One region of the Arthrobacter sp. SLBN-100 genome, then DNA from elsewhere that is predicted to be linked to it. Evidence: riboswitches for the same ligand, from Rfam matches in the RefSeq annotation. Region 1 holds a riboswitch; each other region holds the start of a gene.

The links. Region 1 has a riboswitch for S-adenosylmethionine ahead of metX (homoserine O-acetyltransferase MetX). Riboswitches for the same ligand answer to the same signal wherever they lie in the genome.
Region 2: another riboswitch for S-adenosylmethionine. It lies ahead of FBY31_RS05915 (aminotransferase class V-fold PLP-dependent enzyme); the one in region 1 lies ahead of metX (homoserine O-acetyltransferase MetX).
Region 3: another riboswitch for S-adenosylmethionine. It lies ahead of FBY31_RS16615 (cobalamin-independent methionine synthase II family protein); the one in region 1 lies ahead of metX (homoserine O-acetyltransferase MetX).
Region 4: another riboswitch for S-adenosylmethionine. It lies ahead of FBY31_RS12030 (DUF1737 domain-containing protein); the one in region 1 lies ahead of metX (homoserine O-acetyltransferase MetX).

Annotation. Positions count from the first base shown of each region.
Region 1 covers NZ_VFMY01000001.1:4,487,166-4,491,343, reverse strand. The annotation lists gene FBY31_RS20605 (winged helix DNA-binding domain-containing protein) at 1-577, shown strand, start outside; gene FBY31_RS20600 (hypothetical protein) at 610-1,173, shown strand; gene metX (homoserine O-acetyltransferase MetX) at 1,213-2,328, opposite strand; SAM riboswitch class IV at 2,341-2,456, opposite strand; gene FBY31_RS20590 (bifunctional o-acetylhomoserine/o-acetylserine sulfhydrylase) at 2,566-3,891, opposite strand; SAM riboswitch class IV at 3,938-4,053, opposite strand.
Region 2 covers NZ_VFMY01000001.1:1,272,540-1,276,717, forward strand. The annotation lists gene rsgA (ribosome small subunit-dependent GTPase A) at 1-436, shown strand, start outside; gene hisN (histidinol-phosphatase) at 485-1,297, shown strand; SAM riboswitch class IV at 1,456-1,569, shown strand; gene FBY31_RS05915 (aminotransferase class V-fold PLP-dependent enzyme) at 1,607-3,040, shown strand; gene FBY31_RS05920 (class I SAM-dependent methyltransferase) at 3,100-3,858, shown strand; gene FBY31_RS05925 (metal-dependent transcriptional regulator) at 3,889-4,178, shown strand, end outside.
Region 3 covers NZ_VFMY01000001.1:3,589,519-3,593,696, forward strand. The annotation lists gene FBY31_RS16605 (DUF3151 domain-containing protein) at 1-83, shown strand, start outside; gene FBY31_RS16610 (uracil-DNA glycosylase) at 267-896, opposite strand; gene FBY31_RS16615 (cobalamin-independent methionine synthase II family protein) at 1,107-2,315, opposite strand; SAM riboswitch class I at 2,325-2,432, opposite strand; gene FBY31_RS16620 (M14 family zinc carboxypeptidase) at 2,654-3,715, shown strand; gene FBY31_RS16625 (adenylosuccinate synthase) at 3,966-4,178, shown strand, end outside.
Region 4 covers NZ_VFMY01000001.1:2,576,750-2,580,927, forward strand. The annotation lists gene FBY31_RS12015 (pyridoxamine 5'-phosphate oxidase family protein) at 1-264, shown strand, start outside; gene FBY31_RS12020 (TetR/AcrR family transcriptional regulator C-terminal domain-containing protein) at 286-987, opposite strand; gene FBY31_RS12025 (hypothetical protein) at 1,220-1,474, shown strand; SAM riboswitch class IV at 1,824-1,938, shown strand; gene FBY31_RS12030 (DUF1737 domain-containing protein) at 1,952-2,230, shown strand; gene FBY31_RS12035 (rhodanese-like domain-containing protein) at 2,227-2,637, shown strand; gene FBY31_RS12040 (O-succinylhomoserine sulfhydrylase) at 2,638-3,846, shown strand; gene FBY31_RS12045 (DUF1905 domain-containing protein) at 4,004-4,178, opposite strand, start outside.

The sequences.
Region 1 (4,178 bases):
CCGCCGCTATTTCACCAGCCGCGGCCCGGCGGCGGTCAAGGACTGCGCCGACTGGTCCGGGCTGACCATGACCGACGTCCGGAAGGGCCTGCAGCTCACTTTCGAGGCACATCCCGAAGCCCTGGCCGAAGCGGTGATCGACGGCGTCGTACTCTATTTCGCCTCTGGAAGTCCCGAGACCGGAAGTCCCGACGCCGCCGGGGCAGGTGCCGGCGTTGGCGGTGCTGGCGTTGAGGGTGCCGGCGTTGGCGGTGCTTCGGAATCCCGGCCGCGGATAGACCTGATCCAGTGCTACGACGAGTACGTGATGGGCTATTCCGCCACGCGGCATTACCTGGGAGGCGGCGCGCCGGCTTTCCCGTTCCGGGGCGAGCCCATGCATGTGGTGCTGCTGGACGGGCGGATGGCCGGTTCGTGGCGGCACACGCTGGTTCCCGGCCGGTGTGAACTGGACATCCGTCTGACTCCCTCAGCTGAAACTCCCGGTTCTCCTTTGGCTGCGGCGGTTCAGGCGGCTGTGGACCGTTACGGCGCCTTTGTGGGGCTCCCCGCCGTCCGCGTGCAACCGGGGGCTTAAACTGGAAGGACACCAATGAGAGGCACGGCACCGTGAGCAACTTGTTTTTCTGGATCATCGTTTTGTCGTTCCTGATCCCGATGGCCATGCGGATGTACCGGAAGTCCGTGGCCCGCAGGAACCATGAGCAGAGCTTTTCGGGGCGCTACCCGGACCAGTTTCCGGGCGGCGGGATGTACCCCGGCTCCAACGGCCCGCAAAGCAAACAGCCCCGGGACGGTTTCACCCAGCAGGACTACTTCGGCGGCGGATTCCGGCAGCTTGACCGGCCCCAGCCCCTCCCGGGAGAGCCGCTGCCGCCCGTTCAGCCGGTCCCGCCCGTCCCGCCGATGGGCCAGCAGTTCCCGCCCTATGGGCAGCCGACGTTTGGACAACCGGGGTACGGACAGCCAGGGTACGGACAACCGGGGCAGCCGCAGCCAGGACAGCGCGAAGAAGCCCCGCAACAGCCCGCTGCCCCGGCAACTCCCCCGCCGCCGTCGGCCCCGCAGGGCTACCGCGCGCGCAAGCTTGCGGAACTGGATGCGCAGTACAGCAACGGTGAGCTCGCCATGGAGGAGTACATGACCCGCCGCAACGAGATCATGAACGGCTAGGAAGCCGCCTCATTAGGAAATATCCAGGCCGCGAAGCAGTCAGACCAGGAAACTTCTCCGAAGCTGGTGGCCCAGCTGGCCTATTTCGGTGAGGAATCCGTCGTGGCCGATGGGCGCCTCGATGAGGTGGACGTCCACGTCTCCGGGGAGGGCCCGGGCCAGTTCCCAGGACTGGGACGGGAAGTAGAGCCGGTCCGAATCCACGGCGGCCACGAAGAAGCGCGCCTCGGTACGGGACAGGGCCTGTTCGAGGACTCCGCGTCCACGGCAGATGTCGTGGCTCATCAGCGCCTCGGTGATGGCGATGTAGCTGTTGGCGTCGAACCGCTGGACCAGCTTCGTGCCCTGATGGTCCAGGTAGCTCTCCACCTGGTAGCGGCCGCGCGCCGCGAGCTGCCCGCCTTGGAGGGGCGATTCGGGGGCCTGCGGTGCCCGGCCGAAGCGTCCGTCCAGCTCCAGCGGCGAACGGTACGTGATATGGGCAATGCGCCGGGCCAGGGCAAGGCCATCCTCCGGGGACGGCCCGCCGTAGTAGTCACCGCCGTTGAAGTTGGCGTCCTGGCGGATGGCGAGCGTCTGTGCCTGCGCGAAGGCGATCTGCTCGGCGGTGCTCGCAGCCCCCACGGAAATCACGGCGCAGCGCTGCACCCGTTCCGGATACGTCACCGCCCATTCCAACGCCCGTGCGCCGCCCATGGACCCGCCCAGGACCGCAAACCAACTGCTGATGCCCAACTGGTCCGCCAGGCGGGCCTCCGCCTCGGTAGTGTCCCGGAGCGTCACCAAGGGGAAACGGGAGCCCCAGGGCTTGCCGTCGGGTGCGGGCGACGACGGCCCGGTGGAGCCGTAACAGCCGCCCACAATGTTGATTGATACGACGAAGAACCGGTTGGTGTCCACCGGTGCACCCGGTCCGGCGAGCTGTTCCCACCAACCGGGCTCATCACTGTCGCCCCTGGTCACGTGGGTACTGCCGGTGAGCGCGTGCTCGATCAGGACTGCGTTGCTGCCGTCCTCGTTGAGCGTGCCCCACGTCTCGTAGGCCAGGGTGACATCCGGCAGGAATCCGCCGGCCTCCAGCTTCAGCCCACCGATGGAGGCATAGCGGACAATCCCATGCTCGGGAACGGTGGTACGGGTGACGGTAACCGTCATGGCAAGACCTCTTCTACGCGCTTGCCCGCCGTCGTCTGACCGGCAGGCCAGGTCTTCACCCGGGGCACCCCACCGCGGTAGGAGGGTTGCCGGCCAGCAAGCCGGGGCTGTCACTGGCACTCATGACCTGCATCGAGTGTACGAAACAGCCCCCGCCTGCCGCCAAGAGTGTGACCGGTTGTGACATCGCGGCTTGCCACCGCGCTTGGGTGCCTTCGGTTCGTGCCTGGGTTTCGATCAGGCGCCGCTGGCCTCCTTGGCCGCCCTGAAACCGGCTTCGAGGTCAGCCAGGATGTCATCGATGTGCTCGATGCCCACGGAAAGGCGCACAAGCCCGGGGGTCACGCCGGCAACTTGCTGCTGGTCCGGCGAGAGCTGGCTGTGCGTGGTCGACGCCGGATGGATCACCAGGGAGCGGACGTCGCCGATGTTTGCCACGTGGGAGTGCAGCTCCAGGGCGTCAACGAAGCGCTTGCCCGCATCGGCCCCGCCGGCCAGGTTGAACGAGACAATGGCCCCCGTACCCTTCGGGCCGTACTTGCGGCCCCGCTCGTACCAGGGGCTCGAGGGCAGCCCGGCGTAGGCGACGGATTCGACGTCGCCACGGGCTTCCAGCCACTGGGCAACTTCCACGGCGTTGGCCACGTGCCGTTCCACCCTCAGGCTTAGCGTCTCCAGTCCCTGGGCGATCAGGAAGGCGTTGAAGGGCGACACGGCCGAACCGAGGTCGCGCAGCAACTGGACCCGGGCCTTGAGGATGTAGGACAGGTTGGCGCCCAGGGCGCCGTCGGCGCCGAGGTCACGGGCGTACACCAGCCCGTTGTAGGTGGGGTCCGGGGTGTTGAAACCGGGGAACTTCTGCGGGTCCTTGCCGAAATCGAACTTTCCGGAGTCCACTATCACGCCGGCGATGGCGGCACCGTGGCCGCCCAGGTACTTGGTGGCCGAGTGCAGCACAATGTCCGCTCCCCACTCCAGCGGCCGGATCAGGTACGGGGTGGACAGGGTGTTGTCCACGATCAGGGGCACCCCTGCGTCATGGGCAACCTGGGACACGCCTTCGATGTCCAGGACGTCCTGCCGCGGGTTGGAAACTACCTCGCCGAAGAAGAGTTTGGTGTTGGGCTGGACAGCGTCACGCCACTGGTCCAGGTTGTCCGGGTCCGCCACAAAGGTGACCGAGATACCGAACTTCTTCAGCGTGTGCGCGAAGAGGTTGTAGGTGCCGCCGTATAGGCTCGGGCTGGCGACGATGTGGTCCCCCGCCTCGGCAATGTTCAGGACGGCGAAAGTTTCGGCGGCCTGCCCGGAGCTGAGCAGCAGCGCGCCCAGGCCGCCTTCAAGGCTCGCGATCCGCTGCTCAACCGCCTCCTGCGTGGGGTTGCCGATCCTCGTGTAGATGGGCGCCAGCTCGGCCAGGGCGAAGCGGTTGGCAGCGCTTTCCGCGCTGGGGAACACAAAGGACGTGGACTGGTAGATGGGGAGGGCACGGGCGCCGGTGGCGCTGTCCGGCACTTGCCCGGCGTGGATCTGGCGGGTTTCGAAGGACCATCCGTTGGACAATTCAAGGCTCCTTTGACAGGGGCCCCCGGCATGCTCGAAGCACCGCGGGCCGCGCTTGCCATCCGGCCCTTGCCGGACAGCCAGGTCCTCACCCGGGGCACCCCACCGCGGTTGGAGGGTTGCCGGCCAGCGAGCCGGGGCTTGATGCTGGCACTCATGACCTGAGCTCAGTGTAGGAACACAAACACGGCGCCGGACAGGATTGTGACGAACATGGTCCTGAAGATTTCGGCAGACCCTGGTTTGTGGGGGTTCACCAGCCAAAATCCCAGTAAGGCTACCCTTAG
Region 2 (4,178 bases), 3.2 Mb from region 1:
GATGCTGGGGCACTCGGGCGTGGGCAAGTCCACCATGGTGAACGCGCTGACCGGGGCCGAGCGTGCCACCGGCGGGGTTAACGCGGTGACGGGCCGGGGCCGCCACACGTCGTCGTCCGCCCTGGCGCTGAGGCTTGCGGATGCACCGGCAGGCAGCTGGATCATCGACACCCCCGGCATCCGCTCATTCGGCCTGGCCCACGTGGACCCGGACCGGATCCTGCGGTCCTTCCCGGACCTCTCCCCCGGCATTGAAGACTGCGAGCGGGGCTGCAAGCACACCACTAACGCCGTGAACTGCGGCCTGGACGCCTGGGTGTCCGGCGGGCATGCCGGAGCCACCGGAGAAGCCCGGCTGGCCTCCCTGCGGCGGCTCCTCGGCACCGACCCCCGGATGGAGGCCCAGGAGACCAAGGAGCTTGGCAGCGTCAACTGACAACGCCGATCTCCCAGCAGAACCGCGCGCAGACGGTAGTTTGGAACCATGATCCAACCCGCTTCAAGCTACAACGATGACCTGCGCCTGGCCCATGTCCTGGCCGACTCGGTGGATGACCAGACCATGGGCCGCTTCAAGGCCCTGGACCTCCAGGTGGAGACCAAGCCTGACCTGACGCCGGTTACCGACGCGGACAAGGCTGCCGAAGAAGCCATTCGCGGCCAGCTTTCCCGTTCCCGCCCGCGCGACGCCGTGCTGGGCGAGGAGTTCGGCAGTACCGGCCACGGGTCGCGGCGCTGGATTATCGATCCCATCGACGGCACCAAGAACTTTGTCCGCGGCGTCCCGGTCTGGGCCACCCTGATCGCGCTGGTGGACGAAGGCGAGCCGGTGGTGGGTGTGGTCAGTGCACCCGCCCTGGGCAAGCGCTGGTGGGCGGCCAAGGGCATGGGGGCCTACATGGGCCGTTCCCTCGCCGCGGCCACGCGGCTGCGGGTGTCCAACGTCTCCAAGCTCTCCGACGCCTCCCTTTCCTATTCCAGCCTGGGCGGCTGGAAGGAACGCGGCAATCTTGACAACTTTCTGGGCCTCACCGAGGACGTGTGGCGGACCCGGGCGTACGGCGACTTCTGGTCCTACTGCATGGTGGCCGAAGGCTCAGTGGACATCGCCTGCGAACCTGAACTGAACCTTTATGACATGGCTGCCCTGGTGCCGATCGTGGTGGAAGCAGGAGGGCGCTTCACGTCCTTGGAAGGCGAGGACGGGCCCTTTGGCGGCAATGCGCTGGCCACCAACTCCATCCTGCACTCCGAGGTGCTCCGCAGGTTGAATCCGGACCTGGACGACCTCCTTTAAACCAGTTCCACCGAACAAACAGCGGCGGGTGCCCCCACAAGGAGGCACCTGCCGTCGTTTGTTCGGCAAAAAGGCCCTTTTCAGCCGCGGCGTAACAAAGCGCTTAACATTCATGCCGGCTTCAAACCTTCCTGCGCCATGTCTTACGCTCTTAACCAGGTCACGAGTGCCAGCGCTAAACCCCGGTTTGCTGGCCGGCAACCCTCCAACCGCGGTGGGGTGCCCCGGGTGACGACCAGGCCGGTCCGGAACGGATGCGGCAAGCGCGGATTCCCGGCAGAGGGAGTCCTTTTTCGAAGTGAGGTCTCTGTGACAACTGCCACCGTCTCCCCCAACGCCACTGCTGCTTCTGTTGCTGCCACGCCTGGAACCATTTTTGATGCCCGCCATGCCGCCGCCGGCCGTCCGCTCGCTGCCGTCACCGGCGCCGAAATCCAGGCGCCGCTGATCCACGGCGGCCACGTCCGTTACGCAAACCTTGACTACGGCGCCTCGGCTCCTGCGCTCTCGGTGGTCTCGGCATACCTGAACGAGATCCTTCCGTTCTACGCCAGCGTCCACCGCGGCGCCGGCTACGCGTCCCAGATCAGCACCTCAGTCTACGAAAACGCGCGCAACATTGTCCGTGAGTTCGTGGGCGGCCGCGCCGGTGACTCCGTGATCTTCACCCGGAACACCACCGATTCGCTTAACCTGCTGGCCGGCTGCCTGCCTGCAACGGACGGACGCCCGGACGGCGACGTCCTCTACCTCGACATCGAGCACCACGCCAACCTGCTGCCGTGGCAGGGCGTCCCGCACCGCAGCATCGTTGCCGCCGACACCATCGCCGGCACCATCGAAGCCATCCGGGCGGAGCTGAAGCAGGGCGGCGTGAGCCTGCTCGCCGTCACCGGCGCGTCGAACGTCACCGGCGAGATCCTTCCCATCCGCTCCCTGGCCGCGCTGGCCCACGAACACGGCGCACGGATCGTGGTGGACGCGGCCCAGCTTGCACCGCACCGCCGCGTGGATATTGCAGCGGACGACGTCGACTACCTCGCCTTCTCCGGCCACAAGCTGTACGCACCTTTCGGTGCCGGCGTGCTGGTGGGCCGCACGGACTGGCTCGACGCGGGAACGCCGCACCTTGCCGGCGGCGGCGCCGTCAAGGAAGCAAGGCTCGACGGCGTCAGCTGGGCCACCGGCCCGGCCCGCCATGAGGGCGGCTCACCCAACGTCCTCGGCGCCGCCACGCTGGCCCGCGCCACACAGGTGATCGCCGGGCTGGACCAGGATCAGTGGCACGCCCATGAATCCGCCATCCGTTCCTTCCTGGTGGAAGGCCTGCAGGAAATCGACGGTGTGACCGTCCACCAGATCTTCAAGGACACCAATCCGGATACGGACACCATTGGAGTGGTCAACTTCTCCGTGGAGGGCTACGACGCCGGGCTGGTGGCGGCCTACCTGTCCGCCGAGCACGGCGTGGGCCTGCGCGACGGCCGCTTTTGCGCCCACCCGCTCCTGAAGCGCCTGGGCCTGCCCTCCGGATCCCTCCGTGCCAGCTTTGGCGTCGGCTCCCGCCTGGAGGACGCCGAACGGCTCCTGGCCGGCATTGCGGCTCTGCGCAGCAAGGGGCTGGGCTGGGACTACGTGGTGGACGCCGGGCGCTGGGTTCCCGCAAACGACACACGGACGTACCCGCACTGGGCACCCAACACTCCGGGAACTGCCGGGGCCGCTCCCTGTCTCGACGACTAAAGCGGCGCTTGGGGTAGATTCAAAGGATACCCAAGGGCATCAGGCGAAGGAGGCCACAAGTGGTACGGGGTGGCCCCAGACTTGATCACGGACGGCGCCGGGAGCTCGGCCAGAGCTTCCAGGACGGTGGCCGGCACTACCAGCGGGTCCGCCCGGGCTATCCGGAAGAATCAGCACGCTGGCTGGTCCCCGCCGCGGCCCGCGATGCACTGGACGCCGGTGCCGGCACCGGCAAATTCACCGAACTCCTGCTTGGTATGGGACTGACGGTCACCGCGGTGGACCCTTCTGCGGACATGCTCGAACAGTTACGCGCGCACTATCCCGCGGCCACGGCTGTGCAGGCCACCGCCGAGGACACCGGCCTGCCCGCGGCTGCCTTCGACGTCGTGAGCGTTGCCCAGGCCTGGCACTGGTGTGACGCCCCCGCGGCAAGCACCGAACTTGCGCGCGTCCTGCGTCCGCACGGAACGCTGGGCCTGGTCTGGAACCAGCTGGACACCTCGGTTCCCTGGGTTCACCGGCTTTCCCGGATCATGCATGCCGGAGACGTTTACAAGCCAGGTTCCCGGCCGCAGGTTGGGCCGGAGTTCAGGGACCTTGAGGGCCACGTGACGCGTTGGCAGGACCGCGTCACCACCACCGATCTCGTGGAACTGACGAAGTCGCGGAGCTACTACCTGCGGGCCGGCGAAACTACCCGCGCAAAGGTGCTGGCCAACCTTGACTGGTATCTGCACGACCACCTGGGCCACAGCCTCGATGAAGAGCTGGAACTGCCCTATCTCACGCTTACCTGGCGGGCCACCAAAGCATAGCGGGGGCGGTTAACCGGTAGGCTTGGTGCTGTGAAGACCAGCGCGCCCTCCTCCTCCATCGAGGACTACGTCAAGGTCATCTACTCCTTCACCGAATGGCAGGACAAGCCCATCACGTCCTCCCAGCTGGCCCAGCGCCTCGGGGTGGCCAATTCCTCGGTGTCCGAGATGGTCCGGAAGCTCAAGGACCAGGGCCTGGTGGACCATCAGCCCTACAGCGCCATCACCCTGACGGACCAGGGCATTCGGCTGGCCCTGTCCATGGTGCGGCGCCACCGCCTGATCGAGACCTACCTGGTCCAGCAGCTGGGCTACAGCTG
Region 3 (4,178 bases), 900 kb from region 1:
GCGAGGCCGAGGAGCCGGAGCGGATCGAGAAGTTCCTGAACGACTCCGACCCGGCAGCCAAAGCAGCCATCGAAGGTCAGTAAACAGCAACGCGGGGTCACTTTCCGCCCTCTCCGGCCGCCGGATTGGGCTGAAAGTGACCCCGCCTTGGGTTAAAGTGCGACGGCGGGCGGTCGCCTTTCGAAAAGGTGACCGCCCGCCGTCGTTCCCTAAGCGGTGGTTGAGCCTGTCGAAACCTGATTTCGGCGAGCTCAACCAGCGTATGGCTATGCCTTCTGGAGCCCGGTGCGTGCCATGGCGTCGGCGTAAGCCACGCGCATGGCCTCGAGGTATTCCTCCTGGCGGGCGGGCGAACCTGCGAAGGCGCGGCCGCTGAGGGAGCGCACCTTGTAGGTCTTCAGGCCGCGGCGCCAGAGCAGCGGAACTTCGGTCTTCAGCAGCAGGTTCGCCAGGCGGTTGGCTTCCGTGCCGTGCGCTACGATCACGGAAGCCCGGGGGACCAGGGCCAGGAACTTAAGCAGCGGCTTCAGGCCGGCGGACACCTGGTCCGGGGTGAACTTCCCGTTCGGCTCCCCGGGGATGTGCCAGGGGTGGACGTTCCAGGGCATCACGTACTCCGGGCGAAGCCCCAGCTTCCACTGGATTCCGAGCATCCGGGTGGCGGCGTCGTGGTCCCCGGCCGTGATGAAACCGGACTTATCGGCCTCGCCGATGTTCGAGTACAGGCTGATGATCCGGCACTCGTCGACGTCGTGCATGGGGTCTACGTAGGGCACTGCCGTGCCGGGCTTGGCCTCCTGCAGGGAATCGCACAGTTCGTTGACGGCTGCAACATTGGGTTCGTAGCGGCGGTTCAGAAGCTGCTCATGGAAAGATTCGGGTGCCAGGGCTGTCATGTAGGGCTGGGTCTCCTGCGGGGATTGGTGTTGCTGCCACCGCGAAAATGGGCGCACGATGGCGCAACAGATCCGAGGTGGTTGAAATGGGGCGGACCGATTCCTGGTCGGCCTTTACCAGTTTAGCAAGCCGCGCAAAACGAAACGCCGGTCCCGCGCACCCGATCCAAGCGGGGCACGGAACCGGCGGGTCCGGTGTGCTGTTGCCGGCTACCAGAGGCGCTTGGTGGCCCGGCGCGCACCCTCGCCCAATGCTTCCAGCTTGGCGAAAGCGATCTGCGGGTGCACCCTGCCGCCCAGGCCGCAGTCGGTGGACGCGATGATGTTCTCCCGGCCCACCACCTCCGCGAAGCGGACAATCCGGTCTGCCACCAGGTCGGGGTGCTCCACCACGTTGGTGGCGTGCGAAACGACGCCGGGAATGATGACCTTGCCCTCGGGGAGCTTGGTGTCCTCCCAGACCCGCCACTCGTGTTCGTGACGGACGTTGGCGGCCTCGAAGGAGTAGCCGCCGGCGTTGACCTGCAGCACTGATCCGAGGATGTCCGCGAAGGGAATGTCCGTGGTGTGCGGTCCGTGCCAGGAGCCCCAGCACACGTGCAGCCGGATCTGCTCCTGCGGGAGGTCACGCAGCGCCCAGTTGGTGGCCTCCACCCGCAGCTGGATGAACTTCAGGTAGTCACCAAGAGCAGGCTCAGGGTTGATCTGGTCCCAGCTTTCGGCAAGTGACGGATCATCGAGCTGGACCGTGAGTCCGGCATCGATAATAGCCTTGTATTCCTCACGCATGGCGTCGGCGCATGCGTACAGCAGTTCCTCGTCGGTCTTGTAGTACTCATTGGCAACCCGTGCGCAGGACCCGGGGGAGAGCGAGGCCACAAAGCCCTCGGACAGCCCTGCGGCGGCCAGCCCGCTCTTCAGGTTCTTGACGTCGGAGGCTACCAGGTCGTGCCCGGTGTAGGTGAGGGGCCCTGCGATCTTGGGCTGGGAAACGCTCTTGCGGTGAGCCAGGATGCCGGCGGACGGGTCATTGTAGGCATCGTTGAACTTCTGCCGGTCACGACGGTCCGGGAAGGAGGTCAGGACAATGTTCCCGGGGGAGGACCGGCGCACCTGGGTATCAGCCCAACGGTCCACGTCCGTCGCTTCGAGGCCGCCAAGCCGGGCGAAGGAGTAGTTCCACCAAGCCCCGTAGTCAACGGAACTGGACATCGTGTGCCCATATTCGCCGTCGTTGGCGATATCGATGCCCAAGTCCTTCTGGCGCTGCACCACGTCCGCCACTGAGGCTTCCAGCAGGTCAAGGAATCCAGTGGTGATGCCCTCCTGCTCCTTGGCGGCGTTGGCGGCAATCAGCTCAGGTGTGCGGGGCAAAGATCCTGCATGGGTGACGCGGATGTGGTCTGTATTGAGGGACACTGGAATTCCTTTCCATCGGTCCTGGCAGTAGCACCTTCGCAGGCAGGTGGTAGCTGCAAATCAGCGGGGTTGCTGCGGCGTCAACGATCCAGGTCTCTCGGCCGCTCCGGATGGTTCACTCTCACTTAATTCCAAAGACTTCCCGGGAGCAAATCCGGTCCGGATTGTTTCGCACGTCAGGGGAGGCGGACGTACTTTCCGGACCGTAATAACTGGATACGCACTCCTGTTATATGCATTGACAGGTTTCGTTTAGCTTGGTTGGCTCTTGTCACAGGCCGCAATGGGGGACATGGCGGACTGGACGCACCCAATGCACTCGAAAGAGGTAACGCACCGTGAGAAAAACCCTGGCAACTTTCAGGACCCTGGCCGTTTCCGGAGCCCTGGCAGTGGCAGCAGTGACAGCACCCGCACCGGCGATGGCCGTAGGCGAAGGCCCCAATTACGACGGGAACGGCCAGATCACCACCTCGAAGCTGGCCACTTATGACCAGATGGTTTCGTTCCTCAAAGACCAGGACGCCCGCCAGCCGGCGATGGAGCTGGAGGTCATCGGGCAGACGGTGAAGGGCCGCGACATCCACCTGGTCAAGTACATCTCCGATCCGGCCAAACCCACCATCCTTTACCTGACGCAGCAGCACGGCAATGAACAGCTCACTACCGAAGGCGCCTTGGAATTCGTCAAGCACCTCGGCACCGGCAAGTCAGGGGGCGTCCTTGACGGCGCGAACATCCTCATCGTTCCCATGCTGAACGCAGACGGTGCCATGGGTGATGTGAACTTCTCCCTGGACGGCTACCAGGCCAAGGGTGAGCGCAACATGACCCGCTACAACGCTGAAGAGGTGGACCTCAACCGTGACCATGTGGAGAAAATCCAGCCGGAAACCCAGGCGCTGCACAACAACGTGATGCGCAAGTACCGGATCGACTACATGATCGACCTGCACCACCAGGGCACCCGCAGCCAACGTGATGGAGAGCTTGTATCCGGCTCAATCCTGTACCCCACCACCCCCAACGCCGACCCGGCCGTTGTGGAGAAGTCCAAGCAGCTGGGCGCTGTGGTGTTCCGCAACGTCGACTCCACCGGCTGGGGCCACCTTGGCAAGTACGTGGGCGGCAGTGCCGAAACCATCAGCCGCAACGGCATCGCGGTCGAATACGGCATCGCAACCCTGCTGTTTGAAATGCGCGGCATGTCAGACCACTACCTGGACGGGTACGCCCTGGGCCTGCGCAGCAACGGGTACCTGATCAAGCAGACGGTGACCACGCTGACCGCCACGGCCGCAGCCATTGCCGACGGGTCAATTGCCGACGCCGACACCTCCTTCTGGGACAGCCTCGCCACCCAGACCTCCCGCCCGGGCGAGGAGGCCGACGGCGAGTAGCAGGCGTTGCCGTCCGCCGCGGCCCTGGAGTCCTTTTACTCCGCAAGACGGGCCGCGGCGGGCCAACGGGTGGACGAAGTCCCCTATCGGCTAAACTTGGGTGGTAAGGGCCCCGGAACTCTTGCATCGCTGTGCTGCCCCGCGGACCAGCGAAGGCCGGTCGATTCGGGGCATTCTCATGAACGGCGCTGTACAGGGCCGCCACGTTTGTGGCCGGGCCCGGCAGCCCGAACGAATGGGGGAGGATCCCATGCCAGCAATTGTGATCGTAGGAGCCCAGTGGGGCGACGAAGGAAAAGGCAAAGCGACCGACCTGCTGGGCGGCCGCGTTGACTACGTCGTCAAACCCAACGGCGGCAACAACGCCGGGCACACCGTCGTCGTAGGCGGTGAAAAATACGAACTCAAGCTGCTTCCGGCAGGCATCCTCAGCCCCAACGCCGTCCCCATTATCGGCAACGGC
Region 4 (4,178 bases), 1.9 Mb from region 1:
CCGGCCGCCCTTGAGATCGACGGCTACGACCCCCACACCGAAGAGGCATGGAGCGTGGTGGTGCGCGGGGACACGGGCATCATTGAGGACCAGGCTGACAAGGACGCCGTGGACAGCCTGGGGCTGGAGCCGTGGCAGCCGGGCGAGAAAGCCCACTACATCAGGTTGACAGCCCGGGCCCTCACGGGGCGCCGCTTCAAGGTGAACAAACCTGACATCTGGAACACCCGCACCACGGACCGCCGGCGCTCTTCTTTCGAGTAGTTGCCGGTGCCTCCCCGGATGCTAGGCGGCCGGATGCTTTGAGAGTTGCGCTTCAAGCCCGGACAGCAGGATGGTGAGTCCCTGGTCGAGTTCGGCGGAACCCTCGTACTCAGCGAGGTTTGGCGCCAGTGCCCTCAGCCGGGGGAACTCCTTGGCTGGCAGCCGGTGCAGGCCGAGCCGCAGCAGCGCTTCGTTTTCTTCCGGATCCACCACGTATTCCTGCAGTTCGTTCAGGATGTGGCCATAGAGGAAACCGTAGTAGGCGCGGTAGACGTGCAGCGCATCTGCGGCAGTAAACCCTGCCCCGATCAGCAGGGAGAGGATCTGCTCCAGGGGACGCAGTGTGCCCAGGGGACGCAGGCCCAGCGGTGTGGAGAGCGGCCTTGTCACCAGCAGCGGCACCACATTGGGGTGCTGGAGCGCGAGCAGTCGCAAGTTGTGCGCGATGCCCCGGAGCTGCTCTTTCCAGTCCGGGTCCTCTGGATGGATGGCGAGCTGGTTGAGGACCAGCTCGGACACTCCGTCAAGCAAGGCAGCCCGGTTCTCCGCATAGCGGTAGAGGCTCATGGGGTCACGGCCCAGCTCCTGGCCCAAGCGGCGCATTGTCAAGGCATCCAGCCCTTCAGCGTCCACCAGTTCGAGCGCTTTGGCCAGCACCAGCTCGCGGCTGAGCCGGGCCTTCCGGCCGCGGCCTTCGGTGTCTGGAGTCTTCGGCGGGGACATGTGTTTTACCGTTCGTGAGCCGGCAGCAAGGGGTGTCCGAAGGTAATTCCAGACGCTTGCTGTATTTGTAGTCTACGAGTAAAGTCTACAGCGTAGACAAGGTGTTAGCGCCGCCTTGAACGTTTCGATTCCCAAAGACTCGATCAACACTCCATTGCCTTGTGCAGGGCTTTGAGGTTCCCGCTGCTGTAGCCGAACGGCGGCACCACGCACGTAGCGAAGGGACGCCGTCATGGCACATTCGCAGTTCGACACTTTCCTCCAAGAAGCCACCCACTTGGATAAGGCCTACGATCACAGCCTCGACGATGACGGGCTTTACGGCCTGTATACCAGCTGGTGCTTCATCAACCAGCAGACGCCCGGCCAAGAGTCCGTCTTCTGGGCAGCCATGAAACACCGTATGCCGGCAGGCCACAACGGCTTGCGCATGAAGGGTCCGGCAGCCGCCGACTACATCCTTACAAGCTACCCCGGCCTGGTCTAAGAGCGGGAACATGGAAAGGCGTGAACAGCTGCCCCCGGCGGGCAGCGTTCACGCCTTTCGCGTTTCCGCTACTTGCCCCCAAGGTGCTCCTCAAGTGGGGATGACGCGGAAGACGAACCGGGCTGGCTCTCCAGTGCGGCGGGTGCTGGCGCGCTGATGGGGCCCCTAAGAAACCGGCGGATAGCAGCGGCGGAGGCCAGGCGCGTTCGCCGCCCGTGGCGACTCCCGCCGTCGAACGTTCCAGGATTCACGCGGTAACGCCCCCCCAAGCTGCCTCACGGCGCTTCAGTTACGCAACATGACGACGGCGGCGGTGCGGCCCCGCGCGCCAAGTGTTACGTTTCTGGGGAGTAATGAGTACCGGCGCCAAGCCCTGACTGGCCGGTCGGCAACCCTCCTTCCGCGGCGGGGTGCCTCAGGTGAATACTCGGCATATCGACCGATTCGAGTTGCAAGCGTGAGAGAAGGAGATCCGTCGTGTCCGACGCACCTGCCCCTGAAGAGAAACTGTCCTACCGCCTCATCAGCGGGGCGGATGACCGCGCGTTCTGCGAGCGGATCTCGGCCGCCTTGGCCGAGGGCTATGTGCTGCACGGCAGCCCGGCAGCAACCTTCAACGGCAGCAGCGTCATTGTGGCCCAGGCCGTAGTCCTGCCGGCTGCCATCGCGTCCGCCGATGCCGCCGTCGCCACCGCTGTTGATGACCTGGAAGGGGCCAGCGAGGACCTCGAATTCGACGGCGAGGGCCACGCATGAGCTACGCAGGGGACCTCACCCCCCAGGAAGCCTGGGACAAGCTGCAGCAGGGCGCCATCCTCGTGGACGTGCGCACCGAGGGCGAATGGGCCCACATCGGCATCCCCGACACCAAGGCCACTGACAATGATCCGCTGTTCATTCAGTGGACCTTCCCCGGCGGCATCCCCAACCCCGATTTCATCAAGGACTTGAGCCTGCAGGCCCCCGAGAATCCTGCAACTGAACTGGTCTTCCTGTGCCGCTCCGGCCAGCGTTCCATCGCCGCCGCCATCGCCGCCACGCAGGCAGGATTCACCTCCTACAACGTCCTGGAAGGCTTCGAAGGCGAGCCGGACCGTTACGGCGAACGCACCGTCAACGGCTGGAAAAACCGCGGCCTGCCTACCAACCTGGGAAAGAACTAAGTGACCTTCAACGAAGACGCCGCGGGCTGGAGCCCCGATACCCAGGCCGTCCGCGGCGGACTGGACCGCACCAACTTCCAGGAAACCAGCGAGGCGATGTTCCTGAACTCGGGCTTCGTGTACGAATCCGCCGCCGCTGCCGAACGGGCCTTCACCGGCGAGGACGAACGCTTCGTCTACTCCCGCTACGGCAACCCCTCGGTGGCCACATTCCAGGAGCGGCTCCGCCTCCTCGAGGGCACCGAGGCGTGCTTTGCGACGGCGTCCGGCATGTCCGCGGTTTTCACCGCCCTGGGTGCCCTGCTGGCTGCAGGCGACCGGGTGGTTGCAGCCCGCTCGCTCTTTGGCTCCTGCTTCGTGATCCTCAACGAGATCCTGCCGCGGTGGGGCGTGGAGACTGTGTTCGTGGACGGCCCTGATCTGGACCAGTGGCGCGAGGCCCTGTCCCAGCCCGCCACCGCCGTGTTCTTCGAGTCGCCGTCAAATCCCATGCAGGAGATCGTGGACATTGCGGCGGTGAGCGAACTCGCCCACGCCGCAGGTGCCACGGTCGTCGTCGACAATGTCTTTGCCACTCCCCTGCTGCAACGCTGCGGCCAGTTGGGCGCCGACGTCATTGTCTACTCCGGCACCAAACACATCGACGGCCAGGGCAGGGTCCTGGGCGGCGCCATCCTGGGCACCAAGGAATTCATCGAGGGCCCGGTAAAGCAGCTCATGCGGCACACGGGCCCCTCCCTATCCCCCTTCAACGCGTGGGTCCTCACCAAGGGCCTCGAGACCATGGCCTTGCGCGTCAATCACTCCTCCGCCTCCGCGCTGAGGATCGCGGAATGGCTGGAGCGGCAGCCGGCGGTGAGCTGGGTGAAGTACCCGCTGCTGAAGTCGCACCCGCAATACGAACTGGCCGCAAAGCAGATGAAGGCCGGCGGAACGGTGCTCACCCTTGAACTGGCGACGACGGGTGGCCGCTCAGGCAAGGAAGCCGCCTTTGCACTGCTGGACGCCTTGCGGATCATCGACATCTCGAACAACCTCGGGGATTCCAAGTCCCTGATCACCCACCCTGCCACCACCACGCACCGGGCAATGGGACCTGAGGGCCGCGCTGCCATCGGTCTCAGCGATGGTGTGGTGCGGCTGTCCGTGGGGCTCGAGGACGTGGACGACCTGATTGGCGACCTGGAACAGGCGCTCAAGCAGATTTAGCGCCGGCTGGCACGAGGTCCCGGTTCCGCTCCAGCACCGCGGCCATATGCCGCTTGCTGCTCCTTCGCTGGATCTGACGCAAGCTACACAAATGGCCCCGGCCCCCTCGCTGGATCTCCGCGACTGTACCGGAAGTCCGGCAGCCGTTGCCGTGGTCTCAGAGGTCCTGTACGAAGAGTTGGACGGCCACCTCGTCGCCTTCACTGATCCGCGCTTTATCCCTGATGTCCTTTTTGACGGGCAGGAGGTATGAGCCGCTCTTGGTGTCACGGAAGAGCGAAGTCTGCCAGGAGTGCCCCGCGACCTTTGCCATGACTTTGATCGAGCCGAAG